DNA from 4 places in the Micromonospora sp. DT47 genome. Region 2 is predicted to be linked to each of the others. Evidence: riboswitches for the same ligand, from Rfam matches in the RefSeq annotation. Region 2 holds a riboswitch; each other region holds the start of a gene.
What was found. Region 2 has a riboswitch for cyclic di-AMP ahead of ACLQ2U_RS00300 (coiled-coil domain-containing protein). Riboswitches for the same ligand answer to the same signal wherever they lie in the genome.

Region 1: linked by a shared signal. The riboswitch ahead of ACLQ2U_RS09335 (NlpC/P60 family protein) and the one ahead of ACLQ2U_RS00300 (coiled-coil domain-containing protein) in region 2 are both predicted to bind cyclic di-AMP.
Region 3: linked by a shared signal. The riboswitch ahead of ACLQ2U_RS20465 (coiled-coil domain-containing protein) and the one ahead of ACLQ2U_RS00300 (coiled-coil domain-containing protein) in region 2 are both predicted to bind cyclic di-AMP.
Region 4: linked by a shared signal. The riboswitch ahead of ACLQ2U_RS28930 (transglycosylase family protein) and the one ahead of ACLQ2U_RS00300 (coiled-coil domain-containing protein) in region 2 are both predicted to bind cyclic di-AMP.

The regions. Positions count from the first base shown of each region.
Region 1 is NZ_JBNCLC010000005.1:7,486-14,577, forward strand. Features, by position in the region: gene ACLQ2U_RS09305 (hypothetical protein) at 411-719, shown strand; tRNA gene ACLQ2U_RS09310 (tRNA-Gly) at 832-905, opposite strand; gene ACLQ2U_RS09315 (zinc metalloprotease) at 1,140-2,123, shown strand; gene ACLQ2U_RS09320 (pyridoxamine 5'-phosphate oxidase family protein) at 2,187-2,747, opposite strand; gene dcd (dCTP deaminase) at 2,826-3,410, shown strand; gene ACLQ2U_RS09330 (hypothetical protein) at 4,204-4,530, shown strand; gene ACLQ2U_RS09335 (NlpC/P60 family protein) at 4,802-5,842, opposite strand; cyclic di-AMP (ydaO/yuaA leader) riboswitch at 5,855-5,991, opposite strand; gene ACLQ2U_RS09340 (C40 family peptidase) at 6,149-7,092, opposite strand, start outside.
Region 2 is NZ_JBNCLC010000001.1:53,580-60,671, reverse strand. Features, by position in the region: gene ACLQ2U_RS00335 (C39 family peptidase) at 1-342, opposite strand, end outside; gene ACLQ2U_RS00330 (pyridoxamine 5'-phosphate oxidase family protein) at 634-1,059, opposite strand; gene ACLQ2U_RS00325 (DUF1232 domain-containing protein) at 1,107-1,448, opposite strand; gene ACLQ2U_RS00320 (hypothetical protein) at 1,513-2,310, opposite strand; gene ACLQ2U_RS00315 (hypothetical protein) at 2,461-2,808, opposite strand; gene ACLQ2U_RS00310 (helix-turn-helix transcriptional regulator) at 2,930-3,262, opposite strand; gene ACLQ2U_RS00305 (carbonic anhydrase) at 3,466-4,140, shown strand; gene ACLQ2U_RS00300 (coiled-coil domain-containing protein) at 4,214-5,233, opposite strand; cyclic di-AMP (ydaO/yuaA leader) riboswitch at 5,238-5,368, opposite strand; gene ACLQ2U_RS00295 (YibE/F family protein) at 5,535-6,884, opposite strand.
Region 3 is NZ_JBNCLC010000013.1:91,277-98,368, reverse strand. Features, by position in the region: gene ACLQ2U_RS20475 (HelD family protein) at 1-572, shown strand, start outside; gene ACLQ2U_RS20470 (cation diffusion facilitator family transporter) at 660-1,574, shown strand; cyclic di-AMP (ydaO/yuaA leader) riboswitch at 1,729-1,860, shown strand; gene ACLQ2U_RS20465 (coiled-coil domain-containing protein) at 1,865-2,929, shown strand; gene ACLQ2U_RS20460 (hypothetical protein) at 3,047-3,553, shown strand; gene ACLQ2U_RS20455 (SRPBCC family protein) at 3,569-4,036, opposite strand; gene ACLQ2U_RS20450 (STAS domain-containing protein) at 4,190-4,552, opposite strand; gene ACLQ2U_RS20445 (hypothetical protein) at 4,890-5,036, shown strand; gene ACLQ2U_RS20440 (hypothetical protein) at 5,156-5,563, shown strand; gene ACLQ2U_RS20435 (BON domain-containing protein) at 5,890-6,570, shown strand; gene ACLQ2U_RS20430 (hypothetical protein) at 6,628-6,864, shown strand; gene ACLQ2U_RS20425 (DsbA family protein) at 6,861-7,092, shown strand, end outside.
Region 4 is NZ_JBNCLC010000029.1:11,346-18,437, forward strand. Features, by position in the region: gene ACLQ2U_RS28920 (ABC transporter ATP-binding protein) at 1-1,037, shown strand, start outside; gene nhaA (Na+/H+ antiporter NhaA) at 1,067-2,389, opposite strand; gene ACLQ2U_RS28930 (transglycosylase family protein) at 2,640-3,326, opposite strand; cyclic di-AMP (ydaO/yuaA leader) riboswitch at 3,325-3,495, opposite strand; gene ACLQ2U_RS28935 (hypothetical protein) at 3,637-3,885, opposite strand; gene ACLQ2U_RS28940 (hypothetical protein) at 4,103-4,282, opposite strand; gene ACLQ2U_RS28945 (hypothetical protein) at 4,459-4,818, opposite strand; gene ACLQ2U_RS28950 (peptidoglycan-binding domain-containing protein) at 5,219-5,359, shown strand; gene htpG (molecular chaperone HtpG) at 5,407-7,092, opposite strand, start outside.

The DNA of each region.
Region 1 (7,092 bases), on a different contig from region 2:
AGTTGGCATGCATCTCCGTTTGATCAGTCGACCCGGAAGCTCAGAGTGGGCGCGTAGGGCGTCGCGGAGGATGTAGCGCGGCTGGTTGGGCGGATCTCTGAGGAGGGCCGGGGTTCGGGGCGGAGCCCTGAGGCTTAAAGGCTCTTGTCGTCCGTCAGCGTGGCCGGCCGGCCCGGCCGATGCCGGCCGGAGGGACGTCGGCCAGCCTGCCACAGCGGCTGCGCCCCGGTTCGACGCAGCCGGTCAGCCTGTCGATAGAGATCAGCGATCGCTCAGAGGCACATCGGGCTGCCGCAAGGTCGCGATCCAACGAACGTCCTGTCGTCGGCAAAGTCGCGCGGTCAGCTGCAACTTAAGGTCCTGGTCTCGCCGTCGAACCCGTCCGGGGCGGTGTACAGCGCGGAGCTCGGATGGGGCACGACTCGTCGCAGGCCGCGCTGATCTATCAGCACGCGACGGCGGAGGCGGATCGGGCCATCGCCCAGGCGCTGCACGAGGCGGTGCGCGCGGACCGGAAACGGGCCAAGAAGGTGGGCAAGACCAAGACGGCGGCGGACAAGCCGGCGAAGAGGAAGTGCGCGGCCGACCGGAAGACCGGGGGCAAGAAGCGCCGGAATCTCGGCGGCGGCGACGGGCTGGGAGAAGCGAACATGGACTTGGCCGACTTCGCCGACGGCGTCGACGAGTCCGGCACGTTCCGGGGCTTCGAGGGTGGCTGACCGGAGCCGTGAAGAGCAGGCTAAGGCACGTCAATGGCACGCGGCATGATCGCTGACCTTGGAATATCGAAGGCCCTGGCTGGGACTCGCGTCCTGGCCAGAGCCTCGATCGTGGAGCGGGTGACGGGAATCGAACCCGCACTGTCAGCTTGGGAAGCTGATGTTCTGCCATTGAACTACACCCGCAGGCGGCACCACTGTACCTGAGGTCACCGCCCCCGTGCACCAGGTACCCCGGCGAGCCCGACCGCACCCCACCGTGATCAGTCCGGGACGGACCGTGTCCACAGGAGGGCAACAGTTTCACAGCGGCAACATATGGCCGTTCTCAAATCTGTCGATCGGTTGTAACGTCACCCGCACGTTCCCAGCCACGGTGCGACATACCCCCCTGTCGCGCCGCGAGAAAGAGGTGGGCCCATGGGACTCCGTCCCAACCTGCTGACCCGACGTACCGTCGGTGTCGCGTCGACGACCCTCGCGCTGCTGCTCAGCACCGCCGCCGTCGGCGTCGTTCCCGCTGCTTCCGCCTTCTCCGCCGCTCCGGCAGAGGTCTGCGCCGAGCCGGCCGACGTCCACTCGGACGCTCGGATCAAGAAGGGCGGGGTCGCCAAGCACGACCCCAACGAGCTGACCGCAGCGCAGGTCCGCGAGCGCGAGGCCGACCTCGTCGCCGCGCTGCGCGAGCGGGCCAACTTCCGGGCCGGCACCGGTGCCACCACCCTGGCCACCGTCAGCATCCCGGTCGTGGTGCACGTCATCCAGCGGGACGGCACCCGGGCCGGCGGCAACATCCCGGACTCGCTGATCACCTCGCAGATCAGCGTGCTCAACCAGGCCTACGGCGGCGCCACCGGCGGCGCGGCCACGGCCTTCGGCTTCCAGCTCACGAAGATCAACCGGGTGACCAACCCGTCCTGGTACCCGATCGTGCAGGGCTCGTCGGCCGAACGGCAGATGAAGACCAGCCTGCGCGAGGGCGGCAAGAACACCCTCAACGTGTACCTGGGTGAGCTGAGCGACAACCTGCTCGGCTGGGCGACCTTCCCGAAGCGCAAGCTCGACAGCATGGACGGCGTGGTCGTGCTGAGCGAGTCGCTGCCGGGCGGCACCGCCACCAACTACAACCAGGGCGACACCGGCACCCACGAGGTCGGCCACTGGCTGAACCTCTACCACACCTTCCAGGGTGGTTGCTCCGGCTCGGGTGACAGCGTCAGCGACACCCCGGCCGAGGCCTCGCCGGCGTTCCAGTGCCCGACCGGGCGGGACACCTGCGCCACGGCCGGCCTGGACCCGATCACCAACTTCATGGACTACACCTACGACTCGTGCATGTACCAGTTCACCGCTGGTCAGGCGAGCCGCATGCTGACCGCGTGGAACGCCTACCGCGCGGCGTAACACCGGCAGGACACCGGTGCCGGCTCCGTCTCACGACGGGGCCGGCACCGCCGTTTCCGGGGCTCAGGCGGCCGTGCGGCGGGTGTCGAAGCCGTGCCGGCCGCGGCGGGCCGGCCGCTGGTCGGCTACGCCGGCGACGTCGTCGCCCTGGTGCACGGCCCGCGGATCGAGCCAGACCTGGACGGCCGGGCGCCCGGCGTCGGGACTCATCGGGCCACCCTGACCGCGGCGGGTGAGCATCGCGACGTCGACGCTGAACTCGAAGAGCCGCCAGTCGACCTGCGGTGCCGCCCGACCGATCTCGGCCACCCGGGCCACCCAGGCGGGATCGACGACCGGCCGGGCGCGGCCGGCGACGTACGCCTCGTCGTCGCTCTCCTCCGGCGGGAACGAGTGGAGCGCGTAACGCCCGTCGCGTTCGAGGTCGCGCCGCTTGGGCGAGTCGACGACGAAGCAGAAGAGCCCCTCGTCGCTGATCAGTGGGCAGACCGGGTGCACCCGGGGCCCGCCGTCGGCGCGGACGGTGGCCAGGTAGCCGAAGCCCGGCCCGTACTGCTGGAGGAGAAGGCGGATCCCGTCGGCGAGTCGGGGCTCGTCGGCGGCGAATTCGGACCAGGAAGCCATGCGGACAGTCTATCGAACATGTGTACGAACGCGCAGTCCGACACGCGGGTCGCCCGGTTCGCTCGATAAGGTGTGTCGATGCTGCTCTCCGACCGCGACCTGGTCACCGAGATCAAGGCGGGAACGCTCGCGTTGGAGCCGTTCGAGCCCACGCTGGTGCAACCGTCCAGCATCGACGTGCGCCTCGACCGGCTCTTCCGGGTCTTCAACAACCACCTCTACACCCACATCGACCCGGCGATGCAGCAGGACGACCTGACCTCGATGGTCGAGGTGCCCGAGGGCGAGCCGTTCGTGCTGCACCCGGGCGAGTTCGTGCTCGCCTCCACGCTGGAGGTGATCTCCCTCGGCGACCAGCTCGCCGGCCGACTGGAGGGCAAGAGTTCACTGGGCCGGCTCGGCCTGCTCACCCACTCGACCGCCGGCTTCATCGACCCGGGCTTCTCCGGGCACGTGACGCTGGAACTGTCGAACGTGGCGAACCTGCCGATCACCCTCTGGCCGGGCATGAAGATCGGCCAGCTCTGCATCTTCCGGCTCTCGTCGCCGGCCGAGCACCCGTACGGCTCGGCCGTCTACGGGTCGCGGTACCAGGGCCAGCGCGGGCCGACCCCGAGTCGCTCCTGGCAGAACTGGCGCACCTGGCCGACAAGTAGGCGCTGACCTGCTGTGCAATAGATCCACTCGCATGTCAGGCCGTCCCCAGGCGTGAACATCGATCAGGCCACGGCCGAGGATCGCGTCCACCGCCCCCGCTCCACGACATCTGTGGCTACGAGCGCCCCTAGGCCGGCTGACCTTCACCGCCTCGGGCCGTCTTTCGGGCCAGCCACGGGCCAGCAGCCGCAGCGCGGCGGTCGCGAGAGGGCACGAGAGCCGGTCGGTTGGCCGCCGGTGGTGAGCTTTTCGGGCATCACGACCGCTTGAGCACGCTCTTCCAAACTGACGGTGCGCGCAGGGCTTGATGCCACGGTCAGTGTGTGCCGTTCATTGCCTCGGCCGAGGCGGGTTCCCTTCTCGCTCCACGCCAGCCGCTAGCTGGACCTCAAAGGCGGTCGGTCGACCTGCTGCCAGTGACTCAAGCTCTTGCACGAGTGCTTCAACGTTCGGCCGTGAACAGCCGACGCGAATGAAGAACTCGGCACGGGATGAACCAGAAGTCGCCTCCGCCAAGACTGCCGCCAAGCGGCCGACCTCACCGCGGTTCAAAGTGAGAGTCACCTGATCGCCTTCGTACGCGCCCCGCACCAGTCCCCGCCCTCTCATCAAGCAGTCGTACAGCCATCCGTACAGCCAAGTACGCCAGCCAGAGCCGACGCCGCCCGACAGTAACGGACGGCATGAGCAGGGCCAGGGGTCTCTCGCCAGCCCACCACGATCTTCTTCTAATCCTCGGGCCGCAAGCGGCCAGTCTCGCTGCTACAGCGCGGGCCGGCCATGTGGGACGCTTTCGCGCGTGGAGGACGCGAAGTCGATCATCGTGCAGGTGTACTGCCGCCTGGAGGTCACAGTCGATGATCCGGACGCTGTGTCGGAGCTTGCCGGGCAGCAGTTGCGGACGGCCGACATCGACTGGTCGAGCGAGCGGGACACCGTGGAGGAGGCTGTCGCTGAGTTGCGAGGCGACTTGGCCCAATCGCTGGCGAGCTTGGTCAATCCCGACCGGGTGTTGGAGGGCGTACCCGGTGTTGAGGTTCGGCGTGGGCGGTGGTGGGCAGAAGTCGGCCCACCGTCTGAGCGGTTTCAGCCGGGCTTTGGCGCGCCAGCGCCAGGCGGAACTTGAGTCGCTTCCGCACGTCAGCCGAGGCCACCAGAGACCGCCGAAACCAGGCCGCCGACGCAGTAGGCAGCCGGATATCGGCAATTCCCAAGCTGACAGTGCGCTTCGATTCAGGTCAGCGGAGCAGGCCTGGCGTTCGGTTTCCGCGACCGCCAGGCCGTCTCCAGGCCGTCACAGGTTCGCGACCGGCCACCGATGCCCCCCACGCCTCACCACTCCCGCCCACCCGCTGACGCGCAGGCTCCCGGGACGGCCCGGGAGCCCGGTGCACCCGTCAGCCGGGCCGGCCGTAGCTGTTGACCGGCCCGTCGTCGACCCGCTTCATCTTGATCGGCACCCCGGCCTGGGAGGCGTGCACCACCCAGCCGTCACCGGCGTACATGCCGACGTGGTGCAGGTCGGAGTAGTAGAAGACCAGGTCGCCGGCGCGCAGGTCGGCCCGGCTCACCCGGGCGGTCACCTGGCGCTGCTGCCGGGCGTTGTGCGGCAGCGACACCCCGGCCTTCGCCCAGGCGGCGAGCATCAGACCGGAGCAGTCGTACGAGCCGGGGCCGTCGGCGCCCCAGACGTACGGCTTGCCGATCTGGGCGCAGGCGAACTTCACCGCGATCCCGGCGGCGCCACCCGGATAGCCGGCCGGGCACGGGGCCGGGCGCAGCGGTCCGCCGCCGCCGTTGCCGTACACCTTGAGCCGCAGCTTCTGCAGCCGGTCGATCTCGGCGTTGATCTGCTTCTTCTTCGCGGCCAGCTGGGCCTCGGTACGCGTCAGCTGGGCGACCATCTCGTCCAGCGGTGCCTTCTTGGCGGCCAACTCGTCGCGCAGCACGACCACCGTCTGCACCTCGCGCTGCTGCCGGTGGGCGAACCGGTCGAGCAGCTCCAGCTGCCCGACCACCTCGCTCGGCGACCGGCTGCCCAGCAGCGCGTTGACCACCGAGAGGTTCTCACCCTTGTACGCCTCGACGGCGAGGCCGCTGACCTGGTTCATCGCCAGTTCGACCCGGAGTTGCAAGGGTTCGATCCGCCTGGCCAGCGCGGCGACCTGCCGGCGCTTGGCGGCCAGGTCCTGGCGGGTGGCGTTGTGCTGCTCGATGATCGGTTCGAGCCTGTTCCAGTCCTGGTCGATCTGCCGCTCGATCTCGGCGACCGACGGATCGGCGTGCGCCGCCGTAGCGCCACCGGTCAGGACGACGGCGACGCCGGTGAGGGCGGCGAGGGCGGTGGTGAAGCGGGACCAGCGTGTTCGCGGCGCAGCCGCCCGCCGGACGACCTGGGTCGACCGGACCGACGGTGACCGCGGGGCATGGTGTGCCACCGGGCTCCGTACTCCTTCTTCCGCGACCGCCTACCGGGTTAGCTGACGGGTTCGGGCGGGAAGGGAGCGCCCTACCGCAGTGGCTGCGGATTCACCCCGGCGTACCTGGGTCCCCGGCTCGCCCGGAGGCGACTCGGCGGTGCCGGCCGTTACCGCCCGGGTTGGACGGACCTGGTGGCGGCCGACGATTGACCAGAGTAGAGACGACCGTTATCGATCCGCAACCCGCCATGCCGTGACAGACCGTGTCCGGATACGCGGAACCCCCGGTCGGTGACCGGGGGTTCGCGGCGGCTCGGACCGAGGTCAGTACGGTCGCCGGAAGCCGGCAACCGGCATGTAGTCGATGCTGGTCACCTGGACCGGCTTACCCGTCCGGGGAGCGTGCACCATTCTGTCGCTGCCCAGGTAGAGGCCCACGTGGTGCAGGTCGCTGTAGAAGAAGACCAGATCGCCCGGGCGCGCCTCGGAACGGGGGATGGCCCTGCCCTCGTTCCACTGGTCGCCGGTGTGGTGGGTCAGGTAGATCCCGGCCGCCTTGTACGCGTACTGGGTGAGGCCGGAGCAGTCGAACGAGTTCGGGCCGGTGGCACCCCAGACGTACGGGTCGCCGACCTGCTGGCAGGCCACCCGGATCGCGGTCTGCGCGGCGGTGCTCACCACCCCGTTGATGGTCGGGCAGCCGGCCACCTTCACCGTGGTCTTCGGCATCGACGCCTGCAGCCGCTTGATCTCGGCGTTGATCTGCTTCTTCTTCGCCGCCAGGTCCTTCTCCTGCTTGGCCTGGGCGGCGATCAGCGCGTCGAGCTTCTTCTTCTCGCCGTCGTACCTACGACGCACCTGGAGGACACCCTCGACGTCCTTGCGCTGCTGCGCGGCGAGACGGTCCAGCATGGTCAGCTGCTCGGCGAGGGTGCCCGGCTTGGTGCTGACCAGCAGCGCGGCGATGTCCTGCGAGGGGCCGGTCATGTAGTACCGGGAGGCCAGATCGCCGACCCGGTTCATCGCCAGCTCGCTCTGCAGGGCCAGCGGCTCGATCTTCTTCTGCAGCTCCGCCGACTTCTTGCGGTTGACCTTGAGTTGGGCCCGAACCTTGTTGTACTGCTCGATGGTCGGCTCAAGCTGCTCCCACTGCTTGTCGATCGCCGCCTCGATCTCCTCCGGCGAGGGCGCGGCGTGCGCCGGCACGGCGAGCATCCCGGCGCCGACGGCGACCGCCGCGACCAGGGTGAGCAGGCGGTGGACGACCC
Region 2 (7,092 bases):
GCCGTTCTCGGTGGTGCCGAGCTTCTCGGCCAGCTCGTCCTGGCTGACCGTCTTGCCCTCGGCCGACAGGGCGATCCGGGTCGAGGCCGGGCCGCAGTAGAAGAAGTTCGGCTGGGCCTGGTACTCGAAGCCGGCGCGGCGCTCGGCCTTGCCCTTGTCGCCGCCCTTGTCGGACTTGCCCTTCTCGGCCTTGTCCTTGTCGCCGCCCTTGTCGGCGACGACGGAGGTGGTCGGCTTCTCGGCCGGCGCGGCGTGCGCGGCCACGGCGGGGCCGGCGACGGCGCCACCGGTCATGATCAGGCCGGCGACGGAAAGCATGCTGTTACGGAAGATCGTGTTCATGGTCGAAGCTCCGCTCGGGGATTGACGTCCGGCGTCGGGGACGCGGACGCAAGCATCGGGAAGGGCACTCGAGTGATCGGTGTGCCGGGGCGCTCGGCCCGCTCGCTCACCGGGGATGTAACGACCGGTGGCCCTGGGCCATTCCGGCCCGTCCGCCGTGCTGCTCGGTCATACGGAGGGTGTAACGACCGGTGGCAGGCGGCGATTCCGCCCGAGGGGTGGCGCTGGCCACCGACAGAACGGACATCCGGGTGAAGACCTCGCGCCCGATCCTCGGAAGTGGTCGGGTGGTCAGGAACCGGATGCCGGGGGCAGGCTGCCCAGCAGGCGGGTGACGGTGATCTCGATGACGACCCGTTCCGGGTTCGGGCGGGGCTGCCGGTAACGCTCGGCGTACCGGCGCTCGGCCTCGGCCACCGACGCCGGGTCGGAACGGAGCACCGCCCGCCCCTCGATGGTGAGCCACCAGCGACCGCCGACGTGGCAGACCGCCACCGGGGTGCCCGCCGCGCCGGCTGCGGCCACGTGCCGGGCCTTCGCCGAGCCCCCCGACGTGATCACCCGGGCCAGTCCGGCGTCCGCGTCGAAGGTGACACCCACCGGCACCACGTGCGGGGTGCCGTCGGCGCGCAGGGTGGTCAGCGTGGCGAGGTGCCGCTCCCGACAGAAGGCGAGCACCCGCTCGTCGTGCGGGTCCAACCGATGGTCGCCCGCCATGTCCGTCCCCCGTCTCGCGGCCGGGCGTCGCCCCGGTCCGGCTCCGATCATGGCACGGTACGGCGTACCGGTTCCTGGTCCGGGGGAGTGTCCGGCTGACCGGGCAGCCGCCGGGCGGCCGTACGACGCTGGTGGACCAGCCGGGTCAGGAAGAACAGCGCCCCGGCGAGGACACCCATGTCGTCCAGGTAGATCGGGTCGGGGAGCAGGTCGACCGGGAGGATGGTGTAGATCAGCGCGCCGTAGAAGGCGACCTTGCCGCTCACGCCGAGCGCGCCGAGCAGCCGCCGGGTGCGGACCACCCGGATCGCCAGCAGCACCGCGCCGACCAGCGTGGCCAGCGCCAGGATGCCGCCGACCACCACGAGGACCCACGTCTCCCGGGACATGTCGCCACGCTAGCCGAACGACGCCCGGCCCGCCCGGGACGAGCCGCCGCCGGCCGTTGTCCGATCAGTACGCGGCGGCCGCCGCCCGACCGCGCGCCACGGCCGCCGACTCCCGGGTCGGCTCCGCCACCGGCCGCCGGGTCTCCGGCATCGGCACCACCGACTCCGACTCCTCCGGCCTGCGGTCGAGCGCGGCGAACGCCTCGTCGCGCAGGCTCCGGGCGGCCGAGGCGGCGATGTCGGCGTCCCGCCAGGCTGCCTGCTCCCGCTCCACCGCGGCCCGGTGCCGGGCGGCCAGGTTGTCCCGCGCCGCGCGGCGCAGCAGCAGCTCCTGCTCCACCGGGTGCCGGCGCGGGTCCCAGCCGGCGCGGTGGCCGAAGACGTCGCTGAGCTGCTCGACCGAGAACTCCTTGCGCCAGTACGCGTCCAGCGCCGCCCGGTGCAGGTACCGCTCCCGGTCGGCGTACTCGGCCGGGGTGCGCACCGTCCGCGGCAGCGGCATGGCTGCGGCGGCGGAGAGCCGGCGGACGTCCGCCTCGGCGGTCTCGTACGCCTGCCAGGCCGACTCGACCTCCTCCTGGACGGCCAGCCACTCGGCCCGCCGCCGCTCGGCGGTCGCCGCCGCGCGTTCGGCCGCCACCGCGACCTCCTGGGCGTACCGGGTGCGTTCCCGCTCCTCCTCGGCCAGCTCGAGGTCGCCGGGGAGCGCGGCCTCCCGGAACCGGCCGGCGAGGGCGAGCCGGAACAGGTCCGGGCGGACGACCAGGCCCGCCACGGCGACGGCCGCGACGGCGAGCAGGGCCAGCCAGATCAGGGCGGCGGCGGGGACGTCGGGCAGGACGGCGGAGAAGACGGTCTGCATCACCAGCACCTCACGGTGGGAACGATGTGGAGGGACGAGCGGGGACGGGGTCGGCGGCCGGTGCGAGCTGGCGGGCGCACCCGTGGGACCGGACCGGGCGGCCGCGGCTGCGGCGGTCGGGTCCGACACCCGGACGGGTGTCGCGAGGGTTCAGTGCCGGGGCGGACCGCGCCGGCCGGTGGCGTCCCGGACCGGGTCCGTCGTCGCCGCCGGCGCCAGCGGCGCCGGATGGGCAGAGGCGGCGGCACGCCGGGCCGGGAGCGGCCGGGGGGAGGTGTCGGCGGCCGGCGCGTCGGTCGGCCGGGCGGTGGCCGGCAGCTCGGCGACCCGGGAGGCGACCACGCTGGGCCGGACCGGGGCGGAGGCGGCGGCGGACGGGCCGGTGGTGCCGGCGACCGCGGCGCCGAGCACCAGGGTGGTCACCGCCAGCCGGGTGAGATCGCGCATCACGCGCAGCGTCGCCGCCCAGATCGGACGGGTGGTCGCTACGGTCGGCACGCCACCAACCTAACGCCTCGGGCCGGAGTGTGCAGCGGCACGACGGCGAGCGGACGGGTGACCCGGGCCACCCGTCCGATGTGGATGGGTGGCGGTCGCGGTCGCGGCCTGACCGTTCAGCTCAGGAGCCGGAGCCGGCCGGTTCGCCGGTGAAGAGGGCGAGCAGGTGGCCGACCTGGCGGTCCGCCTCGGCCGGGTGTCGAAAGTGGCCGCTGGGGTTGACCGTGTACTCGTTGCGCCGGCCGACCCGGGTGCGTCGCAGGTAACCGCCGGCCTCCAGGTCGGCGACGATCGCCTGGGCGGCCCGTTCGGTCACCCCCACCTCTTCGGCGACGTCGCGCAGCCGGGCGGTGGGATTGCGGGCGATGGCGAGCAGCACGTGCCCATGGTTGGTGAGGAACGTCCAGTTCCTGGTACTCCCGTTCTCGTTCGCTGTAGTCGCCATGCCCGCCATGGTATGGCCCGGCCTTCGGGTTTTCGGCCCTGGCCTCCGCGCATCGTCCGGCCTGTCCGGCTTAGCCGGGTGATACCAGCGGAAAGCATGAAATCTATATCACGTAAATCTTGACGTATCTTCCGCTGCGTGTGACGGTGGGACGGCGGCCGCCTCCGTCGCCGGCCGGGTTGACCAGGCCGATCGCGGACCGAGGTGAGGCAATGGCCCCGACCACTCCGACCCAGGCGCTCGCCGAACTGCACGCCGGAAACCGGCGCTTCGTCACCGGCGCCCCACGCCACCCCAATCAGGACGCCGGCCACCGGACCGCGGTCGCCGACGCGCAGCACCCGTTCGCGGTGATCGTCGGCTGCTCGGACTCCCGGCTCGCCGCGGAGATCATCTTCGACCGGGGTCTCGGCGACCTCTTCGTGGTCCGGACCGCCGGGCACACCGCCGGCCCCGAGGTGCTGGGCAGCGTCGAGTACGCGGTGACCGTCCTCGGCACGCCCCTGGTGGTGGTGCTGGGGCACGACGCCTGCGGCGCGGTGCAGGCCGCCCGGGACGCCGCCCGTACCGGTACGCCGCCGGCCGGCCATCTCCGGGCGGTGGTGGACGCGGTCTGGCCGAGCCTGCGGCGGGCGGCCGCCGAGGGCGTCGACGACATCGACGGCATCGTCGACATCCATATCGCGTACACCGTCGAGGCCCTGCTCGGCAACTCCGCGATGCTGGCCGCCGAGGTGGCCGCCGGGCGGTGCGCGGTGGTCGGCATGTCGTACCGGCTCACCGCCGGTGAGGTGCGGACGGTGGCCGCGGTGCCGGCCGGCGGACCCGCCACCGCGGTGCCGGCCCAGCCGGGTCCCGACGGCCGCGCCTCCGCCGTCGCCGGCTGACCCGCCCCCGGGTACGCGACGAGGGCCGCCCCGCACTCGGCGGGACGGCCCTCGGTGGTACGCGGCGGCGTCGTCAGAGCATCGACATGTGTACGTGGTCGGTATGGTTCGACGGCCCGCTGTACGACCTCCACCCGGTCGCCGGGAACCAGATCTGCCGGTTCCAGATGACGTAGTAGATGCCCAGCCGGTCCGCGTTGCGGATCAGGAACGCGGCGAGGTTGTTGCCGTACATCCGGGTGTCGTTGTTGTACCAGGGAGCGAAACCGCTCCTCTGCAGCGACCAGTCGCAGGCCTTGCCCTTCGGGTGCTCCCACGGCCCGCCCGACCGGTAGCAGCCGGCGAAGCGCTTGAAGCCCGCCCGGCGGACCTCGTTGTAGGCGTGCAGTGTGCGCGGCGTGATCAGGCCCGAGGTGGTCGGGTCGTTCTCGGTACGGTACTCGGGACGCCAGTCGCCGTCCGCCGTCCGGCCCGGCCCGATCCGGGCGACCGGTGACGTCGCGTTGACCAGGCCGCCGGTGAAGCCCTCGCCGCCGACCAGCGCGAGGGCCTTCTCCGCCTCCCGACTCTCCCGGGCCATGTCGTTGGTGAGCCGCTGCTGCTCGCGCACCTCGCCGTCGAGCGCCAGCTTGGCCTGTTCCGCGCGGTTCTTGGCGGCGGTGATCCCGCTGAGCTTCTGCGCGTTGACCATGTTCAGCTCGTCAAGGGCGGAGGCGCGCTTGACGAACGAGTCGGGGTCACCGCTCTCCAGCAGCATCGCCACCGCGCCGATCCGGCCGGTCCGGTAGGACTGCGCCGCGATCTGGCCCACCCGCGGCCGCAGCGCCTCCAGCTCGTCCTGGGCGCGGCGTACCTCGAGTGCGAGCTGCCGTTGACGCTTCTTCGACTTCTCCAGCTGCGACTTCGCCTTGGAGTACTCGCGGTTGCGCAGCTCGATGACGTCGGTGAGCAGCTTGGGCTCCCCGTCCTCCTCGTGCCCCGACGGGGTCGGGGTGGAGGGCGCGGCTATCGCGGGGGCCGGCCCGGCGACGATCGCCAGGGCGGCGAGCACGGCCACCACCGGTGTCAACCAGCGGCGCAGGGGTGCCGTCACAGTGTTCCCTTCCCTCGACCGCCGACCGAGTTAGCTGACGGGTTCGGGACGGAAGTGGCCCCTACCGCTGTCGCGGATTCACCCCAGATACCTGGTTCCCCGGCTCGCCGTGCGGCGATTGGGCGGTGGCACCGCAGGCGCCGCTGCGCGCCTTCGGCGGTGACCGGCAGCGAGGTTACCCGAGAGGAGTACCAGGGATCTACGTCCAGAACCCGACTAAACGCGTTATTTCGCAATGGCGGTGCGTGATCAGTGACGCGGTTATCAGCCTCCGCGCCGCGGGCGGTCACGCAGCGGAGTGTCACCATGCCGTGTCCGTGTTCCTTTCCGGGTCGGGCCACCGAGCGGGGGCCGGGGTGGACGTGCGGCCGTGCCGCGGCGCGCTGAGCGCCTCCAGCGCCGCGGCACGGTCGACCGGGGGGCGGGGCGTGGGCGCCGGGCCGTCCGGCGGCGCCGAGTCGGGGGCGGGTCCGCGTCCGGCGGTGGTGACCAGCGCGGCCAGGCCGGTGGTCAGCGGCACGGCCGCCACCAGGCCGAGCGTCGCCACCGCGCTGCGGACGATCTCCTGGGCCAGGAACTCGCTGGTGAGGATCTGGCTCACCGGCCGACTGTCGGCGGTCAGCAGGAGCAGCAGCGGCAGCGAGGCGCCGGCGTACGCCAGCACGATGGTGTTGACCGTGGACGCGATGTGCGCCCGGCCGACCCGGGTGGCGGCCCGGTAGAGCTGCAACCGGGACAGCCCGGGGTTGGCGTGGGCCAGCTCGGTGACGGTGGCCGCCTGGGTGACGGTGACGTCGTCGAGGACGCCCAGCGAGCCGATGATGATGCCGGCCAGCAGCAGGCCGTGCAGGTCGACGTCGCGCTGGTACATCGACAGCGTGGTGGCCTCCTCGCTGCCGTACCCGGTCAGGTGGGTGGCGGCGGTGGCCAGCGTGCCGAGGATCCCGGTCAGCACCAGGCTGCCGAGCGTGCCGAGCACCGCGACCGAGGTTTGCGCGGTGACCCCGTGGGTGAGGTACAGCACCACGAACATGATCAGCGCCGAACCGGTGATCGCGATCAGCAGCGGTGAGCCGCCGGCGGAGATGCCGGGCACCACGAAGGCCAGCAGGATGGCGAAGCTGGCGGCCAGGCCGGCCAGCGCCGCCAGCCCGCGCAGCCGCCCGAACGCCACGATCGCCGCCGCGAAGAGCGCCACCAGCCAGACCAGCGGCTTGCCCCGCTGGTGCTCGGCGATGTTCCAGCTGCTGGCCGTCGGGTCCGCCGGGTCGGAAAGCTTGACCAGCACGATCTCGTCGTGCACCGCCACGGTGGGCGCGCCCGGCCCGGACGGCATCGGGGTCTCCACCTGCTTCCCGGCGTCCGGCCCCTGCTCGACCTTGACGGTCACCGTGCCGCACGGCCCACCGGCCACCCCCGGCGCCCCCTCGGGGACCTCCGGCGTGGGCGGGCAGGGCTCGTTCACCACCCGGGTCACCGTGCCGTGGTAGCGCGGCACGTCACCCCCGCCGTCCGGCTCCCGGGTGTCCTGCGGCCAGAGCACCAGCGCGGCGATCACCGTGATGACGAACAGCGGGACCACCGTCGCGACGAGGATCCGTCGCACCCGGCGCGGGGTGGACGGAGCGGGACGGGTGTGGTCGGCGCCCATGGTGAGTCTCCTGACGATCCGGGGCAGGGTACGTGTCAGCCGGCTGGTCGGTTCACCGGCGGCACGGCCGGACCGGGACACGGGCCCGGGCGTCGACCCGGGGTGCCGGCGTCGTCACGTACGGCGGGCGGACGGCGCGGTGGCCCGGAAGGCGGCACGCCCGCGCGCAGCACGACCGGGACGCCGCCCACGGGAGCCGGCCCCCGGC
Region 3 (7,092 bases), on a different contig from region 2:
TGGTCGGCCGGCGGGGCCGGCTGGCGTCCTGGACGGTGGTCGGCGATCCCGCGCAGACCGCCTGGTCGGGCGACCCGACGGAGCTGGACCGGGCCCGGGACCAGGCGCTGGGCCGGCGCCGCCGGCACCGGTTCACCCTCACCACCAACTACCGCAACTCGGCGGAGATCTTCGCGGTGGCGGCGGCGGAGATCCGCCGGCTCCACCCCGACCTGGCGCTGCCGACCGCGGTCCGCTCCACCGGGGTCGACCCGGTCGCGCTGATCGTCCCGGCGGCGGAACTGGTCCCGGTGACCGTGGAGGCGGTGGAGACGCTGCTCGCCGAGGTCGAGGGGACGGTCGGGGTGATCACCCCGGTGCCGCGCCGGGACGAGGTGGCCGGCTGGCTGGGCGACCGGGGTGGTTCCCGGCTCCAGGTGGTGACCAGCCTCCAGGCCAAGGGCATGGAGTACGACGGCGTGGTGCTGGTCTGCCCGGGTGAGATCCGGGCCGAGCCGTCCGGGGTGCGCACGCTCTACGTCGCCCTCTCCCGGGCCACCCAGCGCCTGACCACGGTCGAGCCGGCCGGCTGAGGTCCCACCACCCCGGCGTTCACTTGCACACATAGCGATGTGAGCATAGATTGGTCCCGGTCCGCGGCGGCGACGGAAGGTGTGGGCGTGGGCGCAGGTCATGACCACAGCGGCGCGGTCGCGAACGCCGCGCAGCGCCACCGGGGCCGGCTCTGGGCGGCGTTCGGGCTGCTCGCCGCGCTCATGGTGGTCGAGGCGGTCGCCGCCTTCGGCACCGGCTCGCTGGCCCTGCTCTCCGACGCCGGGCACATGTTCACCGACGTGCTCGGCATCGGGATGGCCCTCGCCGCGATCACCGCGACCCGGCGGGCCGACGGCGACCCGCAGCGCACCTTCGGGCTCTACCGGCTGGAGGTGCTCGCCGCGCTGGCCAACGCCGTGCTGCTCAGCGGGGTCGCGGTCTACGTGCTGATCGAGGCGGTACGCCGGTTCGGCGACCCGCCCGAGGTGCTCACCGGCCCGATGCTGGCGGTGGCGGCGCTCGGCCTGCTCGCCAACCTCGCCGCCTTCGCCCTGCTCCGGGCGGGCGCGCAGGAGAGCCTCAACCTGCGCGGGGCGTACCTGGAGGTGGTCGGCGACCTGCTCGGCTCGCTCGGCGTGATCGGCGCGGCGCTGCTGATCGCCGGCACCGGCTGGTGGTGGGCCGACCCGGCGGTGGCGGTGGCGATCGGCCTGTTCATCCTCCCTCGCACCTGGCGGCTGGGCCGGGCGGCGGTGCGCATCCTGGTCCAGGCCGCACCGGAGCACCTCCAGGTGACCGCGGTGCACGACCGACTGACCGCCGTCCCGGGCGTGGCCGAGGTGCACGACCTGCACGTCTGGACGCTCACCTCTGGCATGGAGGTGGCCTCCGCCCACCTGACCACCACCCCCGGGGCCGAGGTGGGTACGGTGCTCGCCGCCGCCCGCAGCGCCCTGCAGGAGGACTTCCAGATCGAGCACGCCACCCTGCAGATCGAGCCGGGCGCGTCGCCGGGCGCCTGCGGGCCGTCCCACTGGTAGTTAGGAACTCCTTAAGATTTGCGCCCCTCTTGACCTATTTTGCCGAATTTAACGGCATTCCCTCCCGTACCGTGAGTCACGAAACGGGCGAGTGTCACACCCGTACCTATAGGCTCGGCCCCGGCCTCCGCACGGCGGCGCCCACCGGCGCCGGCGGTGGCCGTCGCCTAATCGCCCAACGGGGCGAGCCGGGGAACCAAGTTCGTGGGGTGCATCCGCGTCAGCGGTAGGGATCTTCCGTCCCGAACCCGTCAGCTAACCCGGTCGGCGGCTGACGGAAGGACATCTGCATGCACGTACGACGAACCACCGCGCGACTCGTGGCCGCGGTCGTCGCGACGCTCGCCGTGGGCGTGTCGTCCGCGCCGGTGGCCACGCCGGCCACCGCCGCCGCACCCACCACCCGACTCGCCGCCCCCGGGGACGATGAGGGCGGCACCCCCGCGCTGCGGGCCCAACTCGACACGGCCAGCAAGGGCTGGCTCGACGCCAAGGCGGCGCTGGCCCGCTCCAGCAAGCGCCAGCAGGAGCTGAACGCGCAGCTCAAGACCGTTGCGGCGGAGCTGACCGTGCGCAGCGGCAAGGTCGGCGAGATCGCCGGCCTGGCCTATCGCACGGGTCGGCTCGGGCCGGTCTCGGCGCTGCTCAACAGCAGCAGCCCGGAAGGCTTCGTGGACCGGGCGGCAGCACTGGAGACGGTCGCCGCCAACGAGGACCGTGAACTGCGCAACCTCGTCCGGACCCGGGACGAGGCCAGCCGTACCCGGGCCGCGCTCGACCGGGAGGTCGTCGAGCAGCGCAAGCAGGTCGCCGTGATGGCCAAGCGCAAGCAGCAGGCCGAGCGGGCGCTCGCCGTGGCCGCGGCCGCCAAACCGGACACCACCGCCGACAGCGGCGGGTCGACCCGGGGCACCTCCACCGCGAACGCCAAGGCGGCGCCGCGCAACCCCGACGGCTCCTGGCCATCGGAGTCGTGCACGGTCAACGACCCGACCCCGGCCGACGGCTGCATCACCCCGCGGATGCTCAACGCGCTCCAGCAGGCCCAGGCGGCCGGCTTCAAGCGGTACGTCTCCTGCTACCGACCCAGCGGCTCCGGGGAGCACCCCAAGGGGCGGGCCTGCGACTTCGCCGCGCAGCCGGACGGCTTCGGCGGGGACGCCACCGGCGGCGACAAGACGTACGGCAACAACCTGGCCGCGTACTTCATCCGCAACGCCGACCGGCTCGCCGTGCTCTACGTGATCTGGTACCGGCAGATCTGGCTGCCCAGCAGCGGTTGGAAGTCGTACAGCGGGGCGGGCGGCGACCCGTCCAGCGACCACACCAACCACGTGCACCTGTCGGTGTACTGACCCGACACGCCGGTGGCCCGCCCCCGTGGCGGGCCACCGGCGTACGCCCCTCGTCGTACAGCGGATGTCGTCGCCCGGACCACGACCGGCCGCGACCCGCGGACGAGCATCGGGGGCATGAGGAGACGCTCCCCCGACGCCCGCAAGACCCTGCTCACCCTGCACCTGGTGACCTCGCTGGGCTGGCTCGGCGCCGACCTGGTCCTGCTGACCCTCGGCGTCGCCGGGCTGCGCGGGGCCGACCCGGAGGTGGTCTACCCGGCGGCGGCGCTGCTCGCCACCTGGCTCTTCGCGCCGCTGAGCGTGCTGGTCTGGCTGGTCGGCGTGACCAGCGCCCTGCTCACCCCGTGGGGGCTGCTCCGGTACCGCTGGGTGCTGGTCAAGCTGGTGCTGACCACGGCGATGGTCGGCCTGGTGCTCTTCCTGCTCACCCCGAACCTGCGCGCCGCCGCAGCACCGGACGCGACCGCGCACGAGCGGGTGGACGTGGTGGTCGCGCCCGCCGTCTCGACCGCCCTGCTGGTCAGCATGACCGTGATCTCCACCTGGAAGCCGTGGGGGCGGACCCGCCGGGGCGTGGCGGTCCGCCGGACGGCGGCGGTGACCACCGCCGGACGCGGCTGAGCGGCGCGGGCCCGGTCAGCCGGCGACCGGACCGCCGTCGGCCTCCCGGTCCAGCACCGCGCCGAGCCGGCTGGCCAGCCCCAGGTGCGCGGCGCGGGCCTGGCGGAACGCGTACCCGAACAGCGGCGCCGGCGCGGCCAGGGTGATCTCCACGTCGATCCGCAGCACCCCGGACTCCTCCCGGAGCCGGGTGTGGTTGCGTACCGTCGTGCCGGGCTGCTGGCGGGCCACCGTGACGATCTCGTCCTCGGTGACCACCAGCACGTCGGCCTGGTAGGTGACCGGGAAACGCAGCGGCCCCAGCTCCAGCCGGTCGGTGATCGCGTAGCTGGCCCGGGCTCCCGGCCGCGGCGGCAGCCGGCGTACCCGGACGATCAGCGGGTGCAGCTCGCCCTGCCGGGCCGGATCGCTCAGCAACGCCACCGCGTCCGCCCGGGAGCAGCGCGCCTGCACCGTGTAGCTGAACGACTCCCGCCGGACCACTGCGCCTCCACCCCGTCGTCGGTGGCCCGATCGTGCCGTACCCGGACGGGCCTGGCAACGCCAGGGCGGTCATCGTGGCGTCACGCGCCGGACGCCGCCCGGCCGCTGACGGACACCGGTCGGGTGTACTTCCTCAAGGTCAGCCACGCGCGCTCAGGCGCCGGGGAGGACCTCGGGGGTGGCGGCGCCGGCGAAGTAGGGCTCCGGCGCGCCGAAGAGGCCGAGCAGGCCGGTGACCCAGAGCTGCCGGTGCACGAACCGGCTGGGCTTGGTGACCACCAGCTTGACGCCGCTGACCTCGGCGGTCTGGAAACCGGCGACCATGGCACTGATGCCGACCGAGTCGATGAAGGTGACGAGCCGCGTGTTGAGCTCGATCCGGGACGGACGGCCCTTCGCGAGCACCTCCGCGATCGCCTCACGCACCTCGTACGCGGTGTCGACGTCGATCTCCCCACGCGGGGCGATTTCGATGACACCACCCGGCAGAACCGTCTTCACGATCGACAGGCTCACGCGAGCACCTCCACTCGCCCGTCCACGGGCGCCTCATCAGTACGCGGGCCGCGACTGACAGTATTCCTCCGACGGCCTCGGTCGCCACCCCTCGGGATGAGCAATTCGCGGATCCGGACAGACCGGGCCGTCCCTCTGCGGGTTCTTCCTGGTCCCGTTCGTTTCCACCCGCGGCCGACCCCGGCCGCTCCAACCGCCCCAGGGTAGCGGGCCACGTCCACCCCGGTCCGGATCCCACCGCCCTGGCGAGCCTCCGGCCGACACGCCGAGCGAGATTGCCCCGGTTGCCTAGCCTCGGCCGGGAGAGATGGTTCACCACGGCGGAAGGAACGGATCGATGATCAGGAGACTGCTCGGCCTGGCCGGTGTCGGCGCGCTGCTCGCTCTCGTCCTGGCCTGCGGGTTCGGCGGCGGGGACGACGACGATGACGACGACGGCGACGACGATTTCGCCCGCGCGACCGCGGTGTCCGTGGTCCGCTAGGGCGGTGGTTTGCGATCCGACCAGGTTGGGCACTGGCCGGTGAGCGGACCGTGACGCGCCGCAGAGACGTCGAAGTCCGAAGTGGCCGCAGACGTCGGCACCCCGAGGAGGTAACCACGATGTTCGGTAGCAATCTGCTGGAGCGCCGGAGCAAGCCCGAGCGGGTCGCGGACCAGGCCTGGCAGCACCTGGTTACGGCGGTCGGTTCGGCCGGCGACAGCGTCCGCGACGCCACGAAGTCCGTGCGCGGCGGCGGCTCCGGCCTGTCCGACGCGGGCGACCTGGTCGGCTCGGCGGCGGACGAGGCCCGGCGTCGGGCGACCCTCGCCTTCGACGCGCTCGCCGGGCGCCGCCCGGCCCTGCCCTGGACGCTGCTGATCAGCGCGGCGCTGGTCGGCGCGGCGATCGGCTGGGCCGCCGGCACCGCCGCGCGGGCCGCCGGCAGCCGCGACAGCCGGGCCGCCGACGACATCGAGTTCGTCGACGTGGACCGGCCGAACTCCCCGGTCGGCGGCCTGGACAACTGATCCACCGCACGACACGCACCGGGACGGGCCCCGGCCGACGGACGGGTCGGCCGGGGCCTTTCCGTGCCCGGCACCGCCGGGCGTGCCGGATCCCCAACCCGTCCACCGGCCGGTCCGCCGCGTACCGCCAGCGGGGTGTCCGCCGCCCTCCCCGACCGCCAGATCGTGCCCGAGCAGGGCCGGCTTGTCGACGCCGGAGATCGTCACCCGGCCCGTCCGCCGCCGCTCACCCGGGTCGGGCGAGGGTGGCTCACCCCGGGCGGCGGCAGGCTGGCCGCTGGTGGGCCGCGACGCGCCCGCGCACCGATCCCGGGAGGAGTGAGCGCATGGCCACGGCGATCAGCGTCACGCGTACCGATCAGGACCTGCAGACCGACGTGCTCGACGAGCTGACCTGGGATCCCCGGGTGAGCCCGACCGAGGTGGGCGTCACCGTCACCGAAGGGGTGGTGACCCTGACCGGCTGGGTGGACAGCTACGCGGCCAAGTGGGCCGCCGAGCGGGCCGCGCACCGGGTGGCCCGGGTCCGCGCGGTCGCCAACGACCTGACCGTCCGGATCGCCCCGTCCGCCGAGCGCACCGACCCGGAGCTCGCCGCAGCGGCCGAGCGGGCCCTCGAGTGGGACGCGTTCGTGCCGGTGGAGAACCTCCAGGTGACCGTCGCCGACGGTTGGGTGACCCTCCGGGGCGAGGTGGAATGGGAGTACCAGCGCCGGGCCGCCGAGCGGGTGGTCGGCCGGCTGACCGGCGTACGCGGGGTGAGCAACGGCATCACCGTCCGGCCGGCCGCCCCGCCGGCCGGCGACGAGCTGCCCGAACGCATCGTCGACGCGCTGGTCCGCAGCGGGGCCATCGAGCCGGACCGGGTGAGTGTCCGGGTGTACGGCGACACTGCGCTCCTCGACGGTCAGGTCCACTCCGTGCTGGAACGCGACGAGGTGGAGCGGATCATCTGGTCTGCCCCCGGCATCCGCGAGGTGCACAACCACCTGACGGTGGTCCGCTGACACACCACCCAGGCCGGGTGATCCGCGCTCACCCGGTCCGTCGGCAGGGTGGGTGACATGACTCATTCCGACGGGCTGATCCGACCCGGGAGCCCGGCCCCCGACTTCGCCCCGCCGGCCACCCCGGACGGGCGACGGACGGGCCCCGGGCAGCCAGGCGCTGGTCGACGCGGCCAGGGCCAGCTCCGCGGCCTGCCGGTGGCCGACGTCGAGCCCAAGGGCGAGGTGGCCCGGCGGTACGGCGCGTACCCGCTGGAGCAGCTCGGCACCGACCGGCGGGTGGTGGCCGGATGACCACGCCGCTGCAGGCCACCCCCCGGCTGCGAGTGCCGGTGACCGAGCACGACCACATCCGCGGGCCGGTGGACGCACCGGTCACCGTCGTCCAGTACAGCGACTTTCAGTGCCGGTTCTGCGGGGCGGCGTACCCGAACCTGGCCGAGGTGCTGCGCCAGCGGTCCGACACCGTACGCCTGATCTACCGGCACTTCCCGATCGCCAACGTGCATCCGTACGCGGAGA
Region 4 (7,092 bases), on a different contig from region 2:
TCGACCGGGGCGCGTTCCGGCTCGACGCCCGGGTCTCGGTCGGCGCCGGCGAGGTGGTCGCGCTGCTCGGCCCGAACGGCGCCGGCAAGACCACCTCCCTGCGCGCGCTGGCCGGGCTGCAACCGCTCACCGCTGGGCACGTCCGCCTCGACGGGGTGGAGCTGGACCGGCCCGACCGGCGGGCCTGGGTGCCGCCGGAGCGCCGGCGGGTCGGCGTGGTCTTCCAGGACTACCTGCTCTTCCCGCACCTCAGCGCGCGGGACAACGTGGCGTTCGGGCCCCGCCGGCAGGGCCTGGACCGGCGGGCCGCCCGGGACCGGGCCGCCGGCTGGCTGGACCGGGTCGGCCTCGCCGGGTACGCCCGGCACCGGCCACGGCAGCTCTCCGGCGGGCAGGCCCAGCGCGTCGCCCTCGCCCGGGCGCTCGCCGTACATCCGACGTTGCTGCTGCTCGACGAGCCCCTCGCGGCGCTGGACGCCCGGACCCGGCTGGACACCCGGGCCCAGCTGCACCGGCACCTGGCCGATCACCCCGGCGCGGCGCTGCTGGTCACCCACGACCCGCTCGACGCCCTCGCGCTGGCCGACCGGCTGGTCATCGTCGAGGACGGCCGGGTGGTCCAGGAGGGGGACGCGGCGAGCGTGACCGCCCGGCCGCGCACCGACTACGTGGCCCGCCTGGTCGGGCTCAACCTCTACCGCGGCCGCGCCGACGGCCATCTGGTGCACCTCGGCGACGGCTTCGCCATCGCCGCCGCCGACCGGCTCGACGGGGACGCCTTCGTGGTGTTCCCGCCGGCCGCGGTGGCCCTGCACCCGCACCGCCCCGAGGGCAGCCCGCGCAACACCTGGCCCGCCACCGTCGCGGGGGTGCAGCGGCACGGCGACAACCTGCGGGTCCAGCTCACCGGCGCGGTCACCGCCGCCGCCGACGTCACTCCGGCCGCCGCGGCGCAGCTGCGGCTGGTGCCCGGGCAGCGGGTGTGGGCGGCGGTGAAGGCGGCCGAGACCCGCGCGTACCCGGCCGGGTCGCCCTAGCGGGTCTCGGCCGCGACGAAGGCCGGCCCTCAGGCGCCGTTGCCGGCCTCGCGCTCGAAGACGTCCGGGACGCCATCGTGGTCCTCGTCGACGGTCTCCACCTCGTGCACCCGACGGTAGAAGCGGCTGCGGGCCCGCAGGATCACCGTCGCCAGCAGCGCGGAGAGCAGCGAGCCGGTGAGCACCGCGACCTTGACGTGGTCGTCGCGCTCGCTGCCCAGCCCGAATGCGAGTTCGCCGATCAGCAGCGACACGGTGAAGCCGATCCCGCCCAGCAGGGCCAGCCCGAGCACGTCGAGCCAGTTCAGGCCCTTGTCAAGGTCGGCCCGGGTGAACCGGGAGACCAGCCAGGTGGCGGTCAGGATGCCGATCGGCTTGCCGACGACCAGGCCAGCCACGATGCCCACCGCGACCCGGTCGGTCAACGCGGTGGCCAGGCCGGCGAGCCCGCCGACCGTCACCCCGGCGGAGAGGAACGCGAAGACCGGCACCGCGACCCCGGCGGAGAGCGGCCGGAACCGGTGCTCGAAGTGCTCGGCCAGGCCCGGGCCGGCGTCCGGGCCGCCGGCAGCCTCGCTGCGGATCACCGGGACGCTGAACGCCAGCAGCACCCCCGCCACGGTCGCGTGCACCCCGGAGGCGTGGACCAGCGCCCAGGTCACCGCGGCCAGCGGGAGCAGCAGCCACCAGGACCGCACCCGCCGCCGCACCAGCACCGCGAAGATCGCCAGCGGGACCAGCGCGGCGGCCAGCGGCAGGACCGCCAGGCTGGAGGTGTAGAAGACGGCGATGATGACGATGGCCAGCAGGTCGTCCACGACGGCCAGGGTGAGCAGGAAGGTGCGCAGCGCCGACGGCAGGAAGCGCCCGGCCACGGCCAGCACGGCCAGCGCGAAGGCGATGTCGGTGGCCGTCGGGATCGCCCATCCCTTGACCGCGCCCGCCCCGGCGGCCCCGGCGATCAGGGTGAACAGCAGCGCGGGGACGAGCACCCCGCCCACCGCCGCAGCCACCGGCACCGCCGCGCGGCGCGGGTCCCGCAGATCACCGGCGACGAACTCGCGCTTGAGTTCCAGCCCGGCGACGAAGAAGAAGATCGCCAGCAGTCCGTCCGCCGCCCAGGTGGCGAGGCTGAGGTCGAGGTGCAGGGACGCCGGGCCGAACGTGACGTCCCGCAGCGACCGGTAGCCGTCCGCCCAGGGCGAGTTCGACCAGATCAACGCCACCAGCGCGCCGACCAGCAGGAGTGCCCCGCCGACCGTCTCCTTGCGGAGGATGGCGGATATCCGGCTGGTCTCGCCCCAGGAGAGTCGGGCGAACAGGATGGCACGGCGCCGGGTGGCGTCGGTCACGGGGTCTCCTCGTCGGCAGGGGTCACGTCGTCCCATCGCCGACCAGACTTCCCGGCACACCAGGGCCAACCCTATCCCCGTGCGGTCGCGCGAATGCAGGTCCCGGGTCTTGCCGGCGGCCCACTGCTGGCTCCTACCCGCCGGACCGCTCCGGAGAACCCGCCGGCCGGTCCGGACACGACGACGCCCGGCCGGTGGACCGGCCGGGCGTCGTCGGTGCGGTGGTGCGCCCTCGATGAGGGGCGATGCGTCAGAGGCTGAGCTTCTGACCCGGGAAGATCAGGCCCGGGTCGGCGCCGACGACGCGCTTGTTGCGCTCGTACAGCGCCTGCCAGCCACCGGCCAGGTCCTTCGCGTCGGCGATCTGCGACAGGGTGTCGCCCGGCCGCACCACGTACGTGTCGCCGCTGGACGCCGGAGCGCTGCGCCGCTCGCTGCGGCTGTTGCCCTGCTTCTGCTGGGCGGACCGCTCGGTCTTCTTCGACTTGGCGGTCGACCGCGACTCGGAGCGCCGCTCCGACTTCTGCGGCTTCTCCGACTTCTCGGAGCCGCTGGAGTAGCTCTTCGTCGAGCCACCCTTCTTGCCGCACACCGGCCAGGCGCCGATGCCCTGGCCATCGAGCACCCGCTCGGCGATCGCGATCTGCTCGCCACGGCTGGCCAGGTCGGCACGGGAGGCGTACTTCTTGCCGCCGTAGCCGGACCAGGTGCCCTGCGAGAACTGCAGGCCACCGTAGTAGCCGTTCCCGGTGTTGATGTGCCAGTTGCCGCCGGACTCGCACTGGGCGATCGCGTCCCAGTTGACGCTGGCGGCGCTGGCCGGAGCGGCCGGCGCCAGAACGGCGGCGATCCCGGTGACCGCGCCGACGGCGAGCGTGCCGACGGCGACCCGGCGCGAGCTGACCCGTCGGTGACGGGCGGTGTGTTCAGTTGCCATCTGTGATCCTCCACGCCGACGAGGTGAGCTGTCGGGTTCGGGCCGAGGAGCCCGGCCGCCGCAGGCGGCTTCACCCCGAGGTGACGTGCACCGAAGAACGTGTGGGTCCCCCGCTCCATGCCAGTTGCCTTGGTCCCGGTCGGCGGCATGGATTAGGCGTTACCGACCGTGGTGTCCGCGATGGCGGACCAGAACGACGTTAGGAGCCGTTTCGGCCGATTGCCCACTTCTTGTGAAGTTCTTCACCCGGTCAGGCGAAGGGGCGACCTCCCGAGTTGCGGACCGTCCACAGGCGTAGACAATCCCGTCCTCAGTGTGGTGACCGCTGGCCCTGGCTGGCGGCTGCGGTCTCCCCCGTGCGGCTCAACTCGCCGGGCTGGAGCTGAACCGCACTGGGGCTCCACACCTCCACCCGATCACCCACCACTCTGGCCAGCAGGCACGCGCCGCGCCGGTCCGCGCGCAGCGCCAGTCCGACATGGCCGCCGGCGGTGGCGACGTCCCGGCGTACCCGGGGGTCGAGCGCGAGACCGTCGAGGACCGCGCCGACGGACGCCACGGTGGCGGCGGTGCCGGTCGGCAACTCCCGGCGCAGCCGCTCGGCAGGGTGGCCTCGGGGCGCGGGGTGACCGGGGCGGTGGCCGGACAGTCCACCTCGGCCACCGGGTCCGCCGTCTCGCCCTGGTACCGGAGGCGGTAACAGAGCGTCACCTCGGCATGCCCGCTCTCCGACCCGTCCCAGTTCATTGTGGTGGCCTCGCTTTGCGTCCGGACGATCAGTGACACGCCGTCGCCTTCATCCCGGGTGGTGCGCGGAGCGCCATCAGCTTGCTCCCCTGCCGCCCGGTCACGGCCCGGCCGAACTCGTCGGCCTGCCACGGCCGCCCCCGCGCGATCGCGGCGGTCACCTCGCCCAGTCGGGCCCGCGCCCGCCAGGCTGCAAGGCGTCCTGGCATACGCCGCCCTCGACCTGGGGAACGCCGAGGCTGCCATGACGCACGCGCAACGCCCCTGGACATGCGGGATCAGCCTGATCTTGCTGGCAGGTGGGGTCGACGCGGAACGAGCTGCCCGACAGACGCCCATCACCGGCAAGTCGTACACCACTTCCATGGACGCCACCGTGCGTGGCTCAGCCGCGCGTCAAGCGCGTGGCGTGGTTCGTCTCCTCAGGTGAGACCTCACTGCGTCGGCTGATGCGTAGTTGCCACCGCGTGTGCGCGCCTTCCGGACCGGGCAGTTGACCGCGGGACAGCGCCAGGTCGATGCGCTGCCGGACGGTGTCTTCCAGCTCCGGTTCGGCAGCGAACAGAATCCTCAGACGCACCTCACCGTCGCTCCGATCCGCACGGGTGTGGTGCGAGGCCAAGGGGCATGGCGGCTCGTGTTCCCAATGGCCGCACAAGGCCATAGTGATCGCCGCACCGGGAGCCTGCGTGTCGGCGTCCGGCGCCATGAGGAGAATCGCCTCGTGAGCGAACGCCTGCCGCATGCGATCAGTATGCCGGGTGCCATCGCCGCAGCTCATGTCCCGTGACAGAACACCCGGCGACGGCCACAGACTGCCGAGCTGCGCTCTATCAGATCAAGGCGGCCCGCAGGCCACCTCCGGCCGGCATTGGCCGGGCCGGCCGGCCACACTGACGGAACATGAGACAAGGAGATCGCTGGGAGTGCCAAGCGGTCCTCACCAGCTGGGCACGAAGTACGGCCGATGGTCCAGGCGCCGGGAGCCTCTGCCAAAGCCCCTGGCCTGGCCGAGCCGGGACGATCGCCGACAGGGCTGGTCGCCCCCCCGAGGTTGGGGTGATCGCTGCCGCGCAGCAGAGCTGCCTGCCCCCGAGTCTCCTGGGAGCGCGGCCCGCGGTTTCGATGACGACGAGGACCAGGGTGTGTGCGGCCCGGCGAGCGGACGGTGGGGCGCGACCACAGAGGCCGGCGTCCGCTGGTACCAGGACATGCGCGGGCTCGCCGTCGACGGCGTGGTCGGCCGCGCCACCTGGGCCGCGATGGGCGGCCGGGCCACCTTCTGAGCAGCGGCCCCGACCGAGTGGGACGCACCCGGTCGGGGCCGCGCTGGTCAGATGGTCCGGGCCAGCCGGTCGGCGAGAAGCCGGGCGAACCGGGCCGGGTCGGCCAGGTCACCTCCCTCGGCGAGCAGCGCCATGCCGTACAGCAGCTCGGCGGTCTCGGTCAGTGCCGGCGCGTCGTCGCCCCGCTCGTGCGCGGCGCGCAGGCCGGTGACCAGCGGGTGGGTCGGATTGAGCTCCAGGATCCGCTTGACCGGGGGCAGCTCCTGGCCCATCGCGCGGTACATCTTCTCCAGCGTCGGCGTGATGTCGTGCGCGTCGCCGACGACGCAGGCCGGGGAGGTGGTCAGCCGGGAGGAGAGGCGGACCTCCTTGACGCTGTCGGAGAGCGCATCGCCGAGGAAGGCCAGCAGGGCGGCGTACTCCTGGGCCCGCTTCTCCCGCTCGGCCTCGGCGTCGGTGCGCTCCTGCTCCGTGTCGAGGTCGACCTGGCCCTTGGCGATCGAGCGCAGCGGACGGCCGTCGAACTGGGCGACCCGCTCCACCCACACCTCGTCGACCGGGTCGGTGAGCAGCAGCACCTCGTAGCCCTTGGCCCGGAACGCCTCCAGGTGTGGCGAGTTCTCGAGCGTCGCCCGGGTCTCGCCGGTGGCGTAGTAGATCTCGGCCTGCCCGTCCTTCATCCGGTCGACGTAGTCGCGCAGGCTGGTCGGCTCGGCGGCGTCGTGGGTGGAGGCGACGGAGACGATGTCGAGGATCGCGTCCTGGTTGTCCGGGTCCTCGATCAGCCCTTCCTTGACCGCCCGGCCGAACTCGGACCAGAAGGTCCGGTAGCGCTCGCCGTGCGCGGTGCGCATCTCCTTGACGGTGGAGAGCACCTTGCGGACCAGCCGGCGGCGGACGATCTGGATCTGCCGGTCCTGCTGGAGGATCTCCCGGGAGATGTTCAGTGACAGGTCGTGCGCGTCCACCACACCCTTGACGAAGCGCAGGTAGTTCGGCATGAGCGCGGCGCAGTCGTCCATCACGAACACCCGCTTGACGTACAGCTGGACGCCGCGCCGGCCGTCGGCCATGAACAGGTCGAAGGGCGCGTGCGAGGGGATGAAGAGCAGCGCCTCGTACTCGAAGACGCCCTCGCCGCGCATGTGGATGGTCTCCAGCGGGTCGGTCCAGTCGTGGCTGACGTGCCGGTAGAAGTCGTGGTACTCCTCCTCGGCCACCTCGTCGCGCGGGCGGGCCCAGAGCGCCTTCATCGAGTTGAGCGTCTCGACCGTGGGCTCGGCCCCGTCGGCGCCGGGCACCGTCGTCCGGATCGGCCAGGCGATGAAGTCGGAGTACCGCTTGACGACCTCGCGGATCTTGGCCCGGTCGGTGTAGTCGAAGAGGTTGTCCTCGTCGTCGGCCGGCTTGAGGTGCACGGTGACCGCGGTGCCCTGCGGGGCGTCGTCGACCCTCTCGACGACGTACGTGCCCTCGCCGGTGGACTCCCATCGGGTGCCCTCGGCCTGCCCGGCGCGGCGGGTCAGCAGGGTGACCCGGTCGGCGACCATGAAGGTCGAGTAGAAGCCGACGCCGAACTGGCCGATCAGGTCCTGGCTGGCGGCCTCCCTGGACTCCTTGAGCCGGCGCAGCAGCTCGGCGGTGCCGGAGCGGGCGATGGTGCCGATCAGCGACACGACGTCCTCGCGGGACATGCCGATGCCGTTGTCGCGCACGGTCAGCGTCCGCGCCGC